One region of the Clostridium sp. LXY-7 genome, then DNA from elsewhere that is predicted to be linked to it. Evidence: riboswitches for the same ligand, from Rfam matches in the RefSeq annotation. Region 1 holds a riboswitch; each other region holds the start of a gene.

Evidence for each region. Region 1 has a riboswitch for S-adenosylmethionine ahead of ACI48Q_RS04245 (homoserine O-acetyltransferase/O-succinyltransferase family protein). Riboswitches for the same ligand answer to the same signal wherever they lie in the genome.
Region 2: another riboswitch for S-adenosylmethionine. It lies ahead of ACI48Q_RS10055 (homocysteine synthase); the one in region 1 lies ahead of ACI48Q_RS04245 (homoserine O-acetyltransferase/O-succinyltransferase family protein).
Region 3: another riboswitch for S-adenosylmethionine. It lies ahead of ACI48Q_RS06840 (methionine ABC transporter ATP-binding protein); the one in region 1 lies ahead of ACI48Q_RS04245 (homoserine O-acetyltransferase/O-succinyltransferase family protein).
Region 4: another riboswitch for S-adenosylmethionine. It lies ahead of metK (methionine adenosyltransferase); the one in region 1 lies ahead of ACI48Q_RS04245 (homoserine O-acetyltransferase/O-succinyltransferase family protein).

What each region holds. Positions count from the first base shown of each region.
Region 1 covers NZ_JBLLJL010000001.1:893,198-896,312, reverse strand. Annotated here, with positions in the region: gene ACI48Q_RS04255 (ABC transporter ATP-binding protein) at 1-402, opposite strand, end outside; gene ACI48Q_RS04250 (helix-turn-helix domain-containing protein) at 419-838, opposite strand; SAM riboswitch class I at 1,306-1,404, shown strand; gene ACI48Q_RS04245 (homoserine O-acetyltransferase/O-succinyltransferase family protein) at 1,556-2,425, shown strand; gene speD (adenosylmethionine decarboxylase) at 2,621-3,040, shown strand; gene speE (polyamine aminopropyltransferase) at 3,055-3,115, shown strand, end outside.
Region 2 covers NZ_JBLLJL010000002.1:612,690-615,804, forward strand. Annotated here, with positions in the region: gene clpP (ATP-dependent Clp endopeptidase proteolytic subunit ClpP) at 1-233, shown strand, start outside; SAM riboswitch class I at 596-696, shown strand; SAM riboswitch class I at 794-909, shown strand; gene ACI48Q_RS10055 (homocysteine synthase) at 1,186-2,472, shown strand; gene metF (methylenetetrahydrofolate reductase [NAD(P)H]) at 2,540-3,115, shown strand, end outside.
Region 3 covers NZ_JBLLJL010000001.1:1,438,576-1,441,690, forward strand. Annotated here, with positions in the region: gene ACI48Q_RS06825 (hypothetical protein) at 1-498, shown strand, start outside; gene ACI48Q_RS06830 (hypothetical protein) at 552-875, shown strand; gene ACI48Q_RS06835 (hypothetical protein) at 898-1,248, shown strand; SAM riboswitch class I at 1,361-1,476, shown strand; gene ACI48Q_RS06840 (methionine ABC transporter ATP-binding protein) at 1,658-2,620, shown strand; gene ACI48Q_RS06845 (methionine ABC transporter permease) at 2,623-3,115, shown strand, end outside.
Region 4 covers NZ_JBLLJL010000004.1:168,370-171,484, reverse strand. Annotated here, with positions in the region: gene recD2 (SF1B family DNA helicase RecD2) at 1-411, opposite strand, end outside; gene metK (methionine adenosyltransferase) at 625-1,800, opposite strand; SAM riboswitch class I at 1,985-2,085, opposite strand; tRNA gene ACI48Q_RS14020 (tRNA-Tyr) at 2,186-2,270, opposite strand; tRNA gene ACI48Q_RS14015 (tRNA-Thr) at 2,277-2,351, opposite strand; tRNA gene ACI48Q_RS14010 (tRNA-Val) at 2,377-2,452, opposite strand; tRNA gene ACI48Q_RS14005 (tRNA-Tyr) at 2,459-2,543, opposite strand; tRNA gene ACI48Q_RS14000 (tRNA-Thr) at 2,550-2,624, opposite strand; tRNA gene ACI48Q_RS13995 (tRNA-Val) at 2,650-2,725, opposite strand; tRNA gene ACI48Q_RS13990 (tRNA-Tyr) at 2,732-2,816, opposite strand; tRNA gene ACI48Q_RS13985 (tRNA-Thr) at 2,823-2,897, opposite strand; gene ACI48Q_RS13980 (hypothetical protein) at 3,042-3,115, opposite strand, start outside.

The DNA of each region.
Region 1 (3,115 bases):
GACATCCCCAATAGTCTTCGACATCATATCTCCTATTTTTTGTTTCTCTACATTATTTAAATCGTCCTGTAATATACTTCCCATTATACCTATACGCATATCTCCACTAATGCCGTTTGCCATATTTCTTACATAATATCTCTTGAAGAATCTAGCTATTTGAAACCCTAAAGTAATTCCTATAAATTGCAACCCAGCGCCAATTATATCATCTATGCCTTTAGAAGAAATAGCTGCATCCAGTAACTTTCCTTGAAAGATAGGACCAAATACAATTGCTGTATTAAAAACTATTCCTGTAATAGCTGTTATCCAAAACTGCCTTTGATATTTTATAATATATGATATTAATTTTTCTCCATTTTTAGGTGGCGCAAATATTGTATTGTTTTTATTCCTCATAGTAATCCCCCATTTATTATTCTTCTCTTATCGGCCAATAAAATTTAAGTCCAATCTTCTCCATTCCTTTTTTCTGTTTATACGAAACATCTAAGGTTACTTCTTTGGGTATTTCTATATTCTTATCCATATCTTTTATTATAGAATTTACAGTATTTGTTGAACTTAATTTGTCTAGTTTATCTTTTAATTCCTCAATTAAAACCTTAAAATTATCCCTTTTATATTCAGAATAACTAACATTTGACTCAGAAATATTATAATTTAAGGACACTCCTGCAGCTATCCAGTCTATAATGGCTTTTTTACTCATTCTCCATTCTCTTCCTATTTTTCTAGCAGGTATACTCTCTTCTCGAAGCAGTTTTAACATAGTTTTTTCTCCTACTTCTAATAATTCACACACTTCTTGTAAATTTAAAATCTCTTTTTCCAAAATATTCACCCCTATTTTTTTATCCGATGGCTATCATCCGTAACACTCCCATCCTATTTAAGTGGGAGATAGTAGAATTCCTAAGCTTCAACTGGCGAAAGTATTCATATATAAGCAAACTACATCTAAAGCTAAGAATCACTTGATAATTATATTATATATCTCATAAATTTATATTCAACAACTAACTGTACTTAATATGATTTTGACTGTATTTAGTACTATTTTGATTGTATCTTGAAAAAATTCAATGTACTAACCTATAATTCTTATATATTTATTCATATGTTAAAAATTACATTATTTTAATTATTGCTCTACTCTAATTATATTTTTATAATTCTTCACAAATTACAAATATTTGAAGATACCTTAATATAGTTATAAAAGCTTTTACCATAAAACCTCTCTAAAACCATTGACAAAACCTCTCCTATATTCTAAAATGTTTTTAAAATTGAATAATGTTCTTATCAAGAAAGGCGGAGGGACTGGCCCTATGAAGTCTTGGCAACAGCTTATATGCAATGTGCCAAATCCAGCAGGTTTATCCTGAGAGATAAGAAGAGCTAATAATAATAATGTTTAGTTACCCTCTTTTATCTTTACAGATAAAAGGGGGTTTTGCTTTGAAATAAAATTTTAGACATATGACACAAAATAGACTAGGATACTAACTAGCTATTTTTTAATATGCCTTATTAGGAGGATAAAGTAATGGCATTAATTTTAAGTAAAGAGTTACCTTATATTGACGAATTAATAACCAATGGCATAGATGTTATCTTTAAAGAAAACTGGAGAAAAGAGCAAGAACTATCAGTTGCTATATTAAATCTAATGCCTAATAAGATCGAAACAGAATTACAATTATTAAAATCTATAGGCCATAATGAAAAAAATATATGGGTAGATTTTATATATACAAAAACCCACAAGCCTACCCATGTATCTGAGAGCCATTTAAATGACTTTTACACTACTTTTTCGTCAATGGAGTTTTCAAAATATAATGGCCTAATAGTAACAGGAGCACCAGTGGAAAAAATGGATTTTACTGATGTTAATTACTGGAATGAATTAGAAGAAATAATGAATTTTGCCCATAAAAATATAAAGTCAACTCTTTATATATGTTGGGGGGCACAAGCTGCTCTGTATCATTTTTACAATATAAATAAATATCCTTTAGAGAAAAAAGCCTTTGGAGTATTTTCTCATAGAATAGTAAATCCTAATCCCTTAGTTCAAGGTATAAAAGATGAATTTTATGCTCCACACTCACGTCATACCTATATAGATAGGAAGGATATATTAAAGATATCAGAGCTTAGTATATTATCAGACTCTAGTGAAGTAGGTCCTTTTTCTATCACCTCAAAGGATTATAAAAATGTCTTATTTCTAGGTCATATCGAATATGATAAAGAGATATTAAAAAATGAGTATTTTAGGGATTTAAGTAAGGGGTTACCTATAAATATTCCTGATAATTATTTTGAGAATCATAATCCTAATTTAGGTATAAAAGAGCTTTGGAAAGAATCTCGAAATCTATTGTTTTCAAATTGGATAAATTTACTATAATATAATTTTATTTACTATTATTGACAACAAATAATTTTCCTGTTAAAATAATTAAAGTTAGTATAATTTAACTTTGAGTTTATAAATACTAAACTTTTCTATATTTTTTAAGGAGGTCACATGAGTGAAGCATTTTTATTAGTTAAATATTTGTCTGTTGGATAGAATTAAAATTAATTTACGGAGGGATTTATTATGAAAATTGAACAATTAGGTAGACATATTTTAGTAGAGTATTATAACTGCGATATAGAACTCTTAAAGGATCATGCTATTATCGAAGAATATATGAAACAAGCTGCAATTGAGGCTAATGCAACAATAGTCACAAGTTGCTTTCATAAATTTAATCCCTGGGGAGTCAGCGGTGCTGTAATAATCCAGGAATCTCATCTTACTATACACACTTGGCCAGAGTATGGCTATGCTTCAGTAGACTTATTTACCTGTGGTGATACTGTTAACCCATGGTTAGGATTTGCTTATCTTGAAAAAGTTCTGAAGGCTGAACGAAGTGAATCCACAGAGGTTGCAAGAGGCTTAATTGATAAGGTGAAAACCTTTAGTCATGGTGCTTATGACCATATGAAAATGAACTATAAGATGGAGGCTTAAGTGATATGGCTAATATGGAATTATGGTATACAGAAAATCAAACTGACAACGTAAATTTTTCAATGAAAGTTAAAA
Region 2 (3,115 bases), on a different contig from region 1:
GTGAAATATTAATTCATCAACCTAGCAGTGGAGGAATGCAAGGTCAAGCTACAGATTTAAAAATACACACAGATTGGTTATTAAAGACAAAAAGCAAAATAAATAGAATTTATAGCGAAAACACAGGGCAACCTGTGGAAAAGATAGAAAAAGATATGGAGAGAGATTTCTTTATGTCAGCAGAAGAAGCAAAGGAATACGGTTTAATAGATGGAATATTCTTAAGAAAATAGCTTATTTAGTACAGTATATTAGATCCCATGTGAGTAACAAGATATAGAGATGAGTAAATACTAATAACAACTTAAAACGCATCAAAAACATAAGTCTCTATAAAGGAGGAAAGGTAGCTCTTGTCTAAGAGCTACCTTTTAGGATTTTCTGAATGCATTAACGGTAAAGAACTCAATTCTAAAGGGAAAGTACAGCATATAAAAACATTACCACATTAAAGTAATAAAGTAAATACAAATTTAGGATATTAAGTAATATTATTAAGAATATGAATTGTTTGAATTATTGTAGAAGACATTTATGAAATATTACCATTGACAATTTATCAGATAATTGTTATAATTTTAGAAAATTAATAAAAATCTTATTAAGAGAGGCGGAGGGATAGGCCCTATGAAGCCCAGCAACCAGTATTTAATTATACATGGTGCTAAATCCTACAGCAATGCTGAAAGATAAGGAATAATTGTTATTAAACCTCTTTCAAGCAAAGAGTTTTTTTTATTTTAATTAAAGCTATGAAGTTTTAATTAAAAGTTATACAAAATTTAATAAGATACTCTTATCAAGAGAGGTGGAGGGACTGGCCCTATGAAACCTCGGCAACCTTCAGACCCATTTGTCTGAAAAGGTGCTAAATCCTACTTAGGTGTTTTACCTAAAGAAAGATGAGGGAGAAGATATTTACTTCATAAAGCTAATTAATATAGCTCTCTTTCATCAAAATTATTTGGGAAAGGGGGCTTTTCTTATTTTTAAAGATGAATATTTATTATAGATTTACAAGGTTAAAATTTATTTAATCAGTGGAAATAAAAAGTAATTTTCAACGCTGAATTGTTTAATTTAAATGAAATTTATTCAAAAATTAGGCTTTATTTTAATATAGTGTTGATAATGAACTACCATTTAAAACAAAGCTAAAAATTAATATATTGAGGAGAGATTAAAATGAGTGAAAGAAAGTTAAAATTTGATACATTACAAGTACATGGAGGACAAGAGCCAGACCCAACTACAGGTTCAAGAGCAGTTCCACTATACCAAACTACCTCTTACGTGTTTAATAGTGTTGAGCATGGAGCAAACCTATTTGCACTAAAGGAAGAAGGAAATATTTACACAAGGATCATGAATCCTACCACTGATGTATTTGAAAAAAGAGTTGCTGCTCTAGAAGGTGGAATAGGTGCCTTAGCAGTGGCTTCAGGCTCTGCAGCAATAACTTATGCAATTTTAAATATTGCAGGTGCAGGAGATGAAATAGTTGCTGCCAGCACTTTATATGGAGGCACTTATAATCTTTTTTCAACTACTCTTCCTAACTATGGTATAAAAACTGTTTTTGTTAATCCAGATGAATCAGGAAATTTTAAGAATGCTATAAATGAGAATACTAAGGGAATTTACATTGAAACCATAGGAAATCCGGGGATAAATTTAATAGATATTGAAGCAGTAGCAGAAATTGCTCATGAAAATGGACTTCCACTAATTGTTGATAATACCTTTGGCACTCCTTATCTTATAAGACCTATAGAATTTGGAGCAGATATAGTTGTTCACTCTGCTACTAAATTTATTGGAGGTCATGGAACTTCCATAGGAGGAATTATTGTAGATTCAGGAAAGTTTGATTGGATAGGCAGTGGTAGATTTAAAGGTCTTACTGAACCAGATTCTAGTTATCATGGTATAAGATATGCTCAAGATGTAGGACCAGCTGCATTTATTACCAAGGCTAGAGTTCAACTATTAAGGGACACAGGGGCAGCTATTAGTCCTTTTAATTCCTTTTTATTCATTCAAGGGCTAGAGACCTTATCCCTAAGAATAGAAAAACATGTAGCTAATACAAAAAAGGTAGTAGAGTTTCTTAATAGTCATACTCTTGTATCTTGGGTTAACTATCCAAGTCTAGAAGGAAATAAATATTATACATTAGCACAAAAATACTTACCAAAGGGTGCAGGCTCTATTTTTACCTTTGGAATTAAAGGTGGAGTAGAGGAAGGAAAGAAATTTATAGAAAACCTCGAAATATTTTCTCATCTTGCCAATGTGGCAGATGCAAAATCCTTAGTTATTCATCCTGCAAGCACCACTCATAGCCAACTTAATGAAGAGGAACAAAGGGCCGCTGGTGTAACCCCAGATATGATAAGATTGTCAATTGGTATAGAGGATGTGGAAGATATAATATACGACTTAAACCAAGCCCTAAATAAAACTAGATAGTGCAGAATTCATCTAGATAATATGAGAACTATATAAGTACATTAAGATAATGCAAAGGAGATAAAACATGTATATTAAAGATTTATTTGAAGAAAAAAGAGTAGTACTATCCTTTGAGATTTTCCCTCCAAAGGTTACTTCCCCAATAGAGACGGTTTATAGCACAATAGAGGCTTTAAGTCGTCTTACCCCAGATTATATAAGTGTAACCTATGGTGCAGGAGGAAGTACTAATGATAATAGAACCTGCGAATTAACTTCTTTAGTTAAAAACAAATATGGAATAGAACCACTAGCACATCTAACCTGCATAAACTCTAGTATAGAGCAAATAGATAATGTTTTAGAAAATTTAAAGAAAAATTCTGTGCATAATATATTAGCACTTAGGGGGGATATTTCAAGGGATAGTGAAAACATTGGTGATTTTAATCAAGCCTGTGAATTAATAAAATATATAAAATCAAAGAATAAGTTTCATCTATCAGCTGCCTGTTATCCAGAAGGTCATATAGAAAATAGAAATTTAGTCAGGGATATAGAATTTCTAAAGATGAAAGTAGATGCAGGGGCAGATCATCTTATTACTCAACTGTTTTTTGATAACAATCTATTCTATGATTTTTCTAATAAAGTGGAGCAA
Region 3 (3,115 bases), 550 kb from region 1:
AACAGTGAGAAATCTTATGAAAGAATAAATATAATTTCTGTAGATTTAGTTCAAAATTATTTTATAAGGTTTTATGAAGAATTCATTAAACATAATAAATATGTAATAGTTATGAGTTTTAGAGAGTATACCTATGTATGCTATGTGGTAGACAAGATATTACAATTAAATAAGGTATTTCATAATTCCAATATTAATTTTCATGAAGACTTGTTGGAATTTTATAATAGGTTATATAAGAAAGATAACAAAACACTACCCATATATATTGTGGGAAAGGATTATCCCTTAGCAAATTTTATATTGAAACATAGGACTCTAGATGATGGATTATTTTATAGATATCTAAAAAATTTTCATGTTATAAACTTTAATACACCTAGTGAATCTCAGTTTTATGAGTTTATAATAAATAAAAATAACATTAAGAAGGTATGGAAATGCAGGGCAAATTTTATCCAAAATGGTATAAAAAAAGAAAAGAAAGTGACTATGTAAGAAAAAGTAAAATAATTTTAATTATATCCACCTTAATTGGAGGATTTATGATAATGAACATAATTAAAGGAATAGGAGAATTAGATGCATTAAAGGATCTGGAAAAAACACAGAGTAATATTAATGCCTTTGATATTACATATCCCTATGAATATTTAGCTAGCCATATAGAGAGTTTAGAAGGGTATATTAAAAATCTTTATTTTCAAGAACAAGATATAATTATTGAAATTTATGTAACTGATTTTAATGATTATTTATATAAAATTAGCACATTGGAAGCTAGCTTTAATTTATTAGAAGTAGGTGAAGTAACAAAGAATGAAGGAAAGGAATTCTTTAAGGTAAGAATGAATATAAAAAATGAGAATCTCTAAGTATAAATGGATTAGTATAGTTATGTGCATTCTTTTAATATTGTTATGTGCTTTTTATGCAATTCTATTATTAAATATGGAAAAGCTAAAAAACAATAGAGCTTATTGTAATAATAACTATATCAGTGAAGAGTCTAGAGCACCCTTCAATGTAACTGAATGTGTTAAAAATCTATATGAGACTGAAGGAATAAGGGTCGGAAATCTTCAGCTATATGATGATAGTGTAGATATTGAAATATATTATGAAGGCTTTATAAGTGAAATTAAGAATATTTTTCATTCTATAAATTTAGAAAGTAAAATTACTAATATTTATGCCTTTTCTATAGATGAAAAAGGCATAAGATTTAATATTATAGTAAGTACTTAATTTTGAATGTTGTTATGTTAATGTTATAAGGAAATTTTAAAAAAATATTAGAAATATATTGACAAGATGTAGGGATGTATATATAATAAGTAACAAGATAAAAATTAAATAAAACTTATCATGAGCGGTGGAGGGACTGGCCCTATGAAACCCAGCAACCTGTATGTTAAACTTAGCGTTTGCATATAATGGTGCTAAATCCTGCAGTATTATGCTGAGAGATAAGAGGATAAATAGCCATGCATGGAATTGTGCACTAGGGAATTTGTTCTCTAGTGCTTTTATTTATTTTATTGATAAAATTTAGTTTGTTAGTGGCCAATAATATAACTAGATTTTAAAGGTTTTACATTAGTAATAATTATTTGAATTTAGATAGGAAGAAATATATTTAGGAGGGGATGTAGTAATGATAGAAGTTGCAGATTTAAGAAAGAATTTTAATAAACTGGAAGTTTTAAAGGATGTGTCTTTTTCTATAAAGCAAGGAGAAATCTATGGAATTATAGGACATAGTGGCGCAGGAAAATCAACCTTATTGAGATGTATAAATGGATTAGAAACTTATGACTCTGGAGTATTACAAGTAATGGACCAAGAAATAAAAAATCTAACTCATGATGAGTTAAGAAAATTTAGAAAAAACATAACTATGATTTTTCAAAATTTTAGCCTATTAAACAGGGCAAGTGTATACAAGAATATAGCTCTGCCATTAGAAATATGGGGTTATGAAAAGAAATATATTGAAGATAAGGTAGGGGAATTATTAAAACTAGTTGGTTTGGAGGATAAACGTGATTATAAGCCTAAGCAATTAAGTGGTGGACAAAAACAAAGGGTTGCTATTGCTAGGGCATTGACCTTAAATCCTAAAATATTACTTTGTGATGAGGCTACTTCTGCTCTAGATCCTAAAACTACTAAAGATATTTTACAGCTATTATTAAAAATAAATAAAACTCTTGGAATAACTATAGTTGTGGTTACTCATGAGATGGAAGTTATTAAAGAAATCTGTGAGAAGGTACTATTATTAGAGGATGGAAGGGTGAAAGCAGAAGGTTATGTAGAAAAGTTATTCTTAAATCCTGGATTAAGTCTTAGAAAATTTCTTGGAGAAGAAGATGAAGATGTAATTCCTGAAGAAGGGGTTAACATAAAAATATTTTTTCCAACAGAAGTAAGCCATAAATGTCTAATAACTAAAATGAGTAGAGAACTAGATGTGGACTTTTCTATAGTTTGGGGAAAGTTAGAAAAATTTAGAAACAGTATTTTAGGTAGTTTAGTAATAAATTTATCAAAAGATAATAAAGAGAAGATTATAAAGTATCTAGAGACAAATAAATTTCAATGGGAGGTGTTGTAGTTATGGCATTGGATATATTGATACCCGCTATTAGAGATACCTTTATCATGGTATTGTTGTCTACAGTGTTTTCATTGATTTTAGGATTTTTTCCTGCAATATTATTAATATTAACAGAACCTTCGGGATTAAAACCTAATAAACTTATATATAAAAATTTAGATATGGTTGTAAATATTTTAAGAAGTTTTCCTTTTGTGATTCTTATGGTAGTAGTTGCTCCAATATCTAGATTAATTGTAGGGAAATCTATAGGTACAATGGCTGCAATAGTACCATTAACCATTGCAGCGGCACCTTTTGTAACTAGAGTAATAGAGGGAGCACTGAAAGAGGTAGATGCTTCCATAGTAGAGGCAGCAAAATCCTTTGGAGCTACTAATAGCCAAATTATATTTAAAATAATGCTTAAAGAAGCACTTCCATCTATAATTTCAGGACTAACGCTAACAGTTATAAGTATAATAGGATATTCCGCCATGGCAGGAGCAATTG
Region 4 (3,115 bases), on a different contig from region 1:
AGCATAAGACTCTATTATTGTATCGATTTTCTTTTTTCCTATTCCCTTTATTTCATTTAGTCTTTTTATATCATTATCTAAAACCTCTAAGGTTTTAGTTCCAAAAAACTCCACTATTTTTTTTGCCGTTATTGGTCCAATACCAGTTATAATACCACTGGCCAAATATTTTTCTATGCCCGATAATGTAGTTGGAACTATTTCTTCTATATTATCTACTCTAAATTGTTTTCCGAATTTAGGATGATTAACCCACTCTCCTGTTACCTTATATTTATTTCCTTCAACAATATAAGCCATAGTACCAACCATGGTGATATTTTCTCTTCCGTGAATAGCTCTAATTATGGCATATCCATTTTCTTCATTTTTAAAAACTATATTATCCGCCACAACTTCCATAACTATCATACTTTATCTCTCCTAAATATTTTCTTCTATTAATTATAGCATCTGAAGCATATTTATAGCTGTACTTTTTTATATTTATATTATTTACTATTCTCAGTCCTATTAAATCAAAATTTTTTATAAATACGATTTTGTTTTATATAGTTCATTATCAACACTATATTAAGACAAAGTTATAAAAAAAGAGCGAACCATAAAGTTCACTCTGTTTTATTATAAATATTTTTTAATATCATCAACTTTATTTAATCTTTCCCACGGTAAATCTAAATCATTTCTACCAAAATGTCCATAAGCAGCTGTTTGTTTATATATTGGTCTTCTTAAATCTAATTGTCTTATTATAGCTGCTGGTCTTAAGTCAAATACCTTTTCTATTAATTCAACAATTTTATCATCATTAATTTTTCCTGTTCCAAAGGTATCAACTGCTATAGATACAGGTTTAGCTACTCCTATAGCATACGCTAATGCTATTTCTATTTTATCAGCAACTCCTGCAGCAACTAAATTCTTAGCTACCCATCTTGAAGCATAAGCCGCAGATCTGTCAACCTTAGTTGGATCTTTTCCTGAGAATGCTCCACCACCATGTCTACCATATCCACCGTAAGTATCTACTATAATTTTTCTTCCTGTTAATCCTGAATCTCCTTGTGGACCGCCAATAACAAATCTTCCTGTTGGATTTATATAATACTTAGTATTATCATCCAATAGTTCAGCTGGAACAATATTAGCTATTACATATTGCTTTAAATCCTTCTCAATTTGTTCACGCTCTATTTCTGGATCATGTTGAGTTGAAATAACTATTGCATCTACTCTTACTGGTTTGTTATCCTCGTATTCAACTGTTACCTGAGTTTTTCCATCAGGTCTTAAATAATTTAAAGTACCATCTTTTCTAACTTCTGACAATCTTCTTGCTAATCTATGAGCCATAGCAATTGGAAGTGGCATAAATTCTTCTGTCTCATTTGATGCAAAACCAAACATCATACCTTGATCTCCAGCACCAATAGCATCTTCTTTATTAATTTCACCCTTTTTGCTTTCTAAAGCCTCATCAACCCCCATTGCAATATCCCCTGATTGTTCACCTATAGAGGTTAACACTGAACAAGTATTGCAATCAAATCCATATTTAGCTCTAGTATAACCTATTTCTTTAATGGTCTCTCTAACAACTTTTTGTACATCTACATAACATTTAGTGCTGATTTCTCCCATAACTAAAACCATTCCTGTTGTTGTCGCTGTTTCACAAGCAACTCTAGCCATTGGGTCCTTTTCTAAAATAGCATCTAAAATAGCATCTGATATTTGGTCACACATTTTATCTGGATGTCCTTCTGTAACTGATTCTGAAGTAAATAATCTTCTCATTTCTTTATCTCCTCTCTGATTTTTTTATCTGGAGTTCTCACATATTAAATTCCAATAGGCAAATAAAAACTTATAATATAAGTTAAGACTCCAATAATAAAAATTTAATTTAATAATACATACAAACAAAATAAAACCTCTTCTTAAGATTAAGAAGAGGTTAGCTATCACAATACACTACTCTCTCTTATCTCGCAGTATGTCTGCTGGAATTGGCACCATGGTGATAATTCACCGGTTGCCGGGTTTCACAGGGCCGTATCCCTCCACCTCTCTTGATAAGAGTTATTAATTATTTTTACAACATCATAATATCATAATATGAAAAGCATGTCAATTTGATTATTCTCAAAATAAAAAATATCACAAAAGTGATATTTTTTTATGGTGGAGGAGGACGGATTCGAACCATCGAAACGAAACGTAACAGATTTACAGTCTGCCCCCTTTGGCCACTCGGGAACTCCTCCAAGTTTTGGAGCTGGCAATAGGAATCGAACCTACAACCTGCTGATTACAAGTCAGCTGCTCTACCGTTGAGCCATGCCAGCATATATTATTTAATTATTAGTTTAATGGTGGTCACAACAGGGATCGAACCTGTGACCCTCTGCTTGTAAGGCAGATGCTCTCCCAGCTGAGCTATGCGACCATATTGTGGTGGAGGAGGACGGATTCGAACCATCGAAACGAAACGTAACAGATTTACAGTCTGCCCCCTTTGGCCACTCGGGAACTCCTCCACATTTTGGAGCTGGCAATAGGAATCGAACCTACAACCTGCTGATTACAAGTCAGCTGCTCTACCGTTGAGCCATGCCAGCATATATTATTTAATTATTAGTTTAATGGTGGTCACAACAGGGATCGAACCTGTGACCCTCTGCTTGTAAGGCAGATGCTCTCCCAGCTGAGCTATGCGACCATAATATGGTGGAGGAGGACGGATTCGAACCATCGAAACGAAACGTAACAGATTTACAGTCTGCCCCCTTTGGCCACTCGGGAACTCCTCCACATTTTGGAGCTGGCAATAGGAATCGAACCTACAACCTGCTGATTACAAGTCAGCTGCTCTACCGTTGAGCCATGCCAGCAAATCCCGATTTATAAACTTGACAAGTTATAGTATACAATTTTAGTTTTACTTTTTCAAATTCAAATTTACCCATTTGGGATGATTATTTTACTCTCCTTCTATTTTTCTAATGAATACTTCTATTTACATTGCACTCTTGTTCTTATCTAAGGCTACTAAAATCTATATATCTAGAGAATACTTTCAAAACATATTCAACATCTTTAGGTTTAAGTT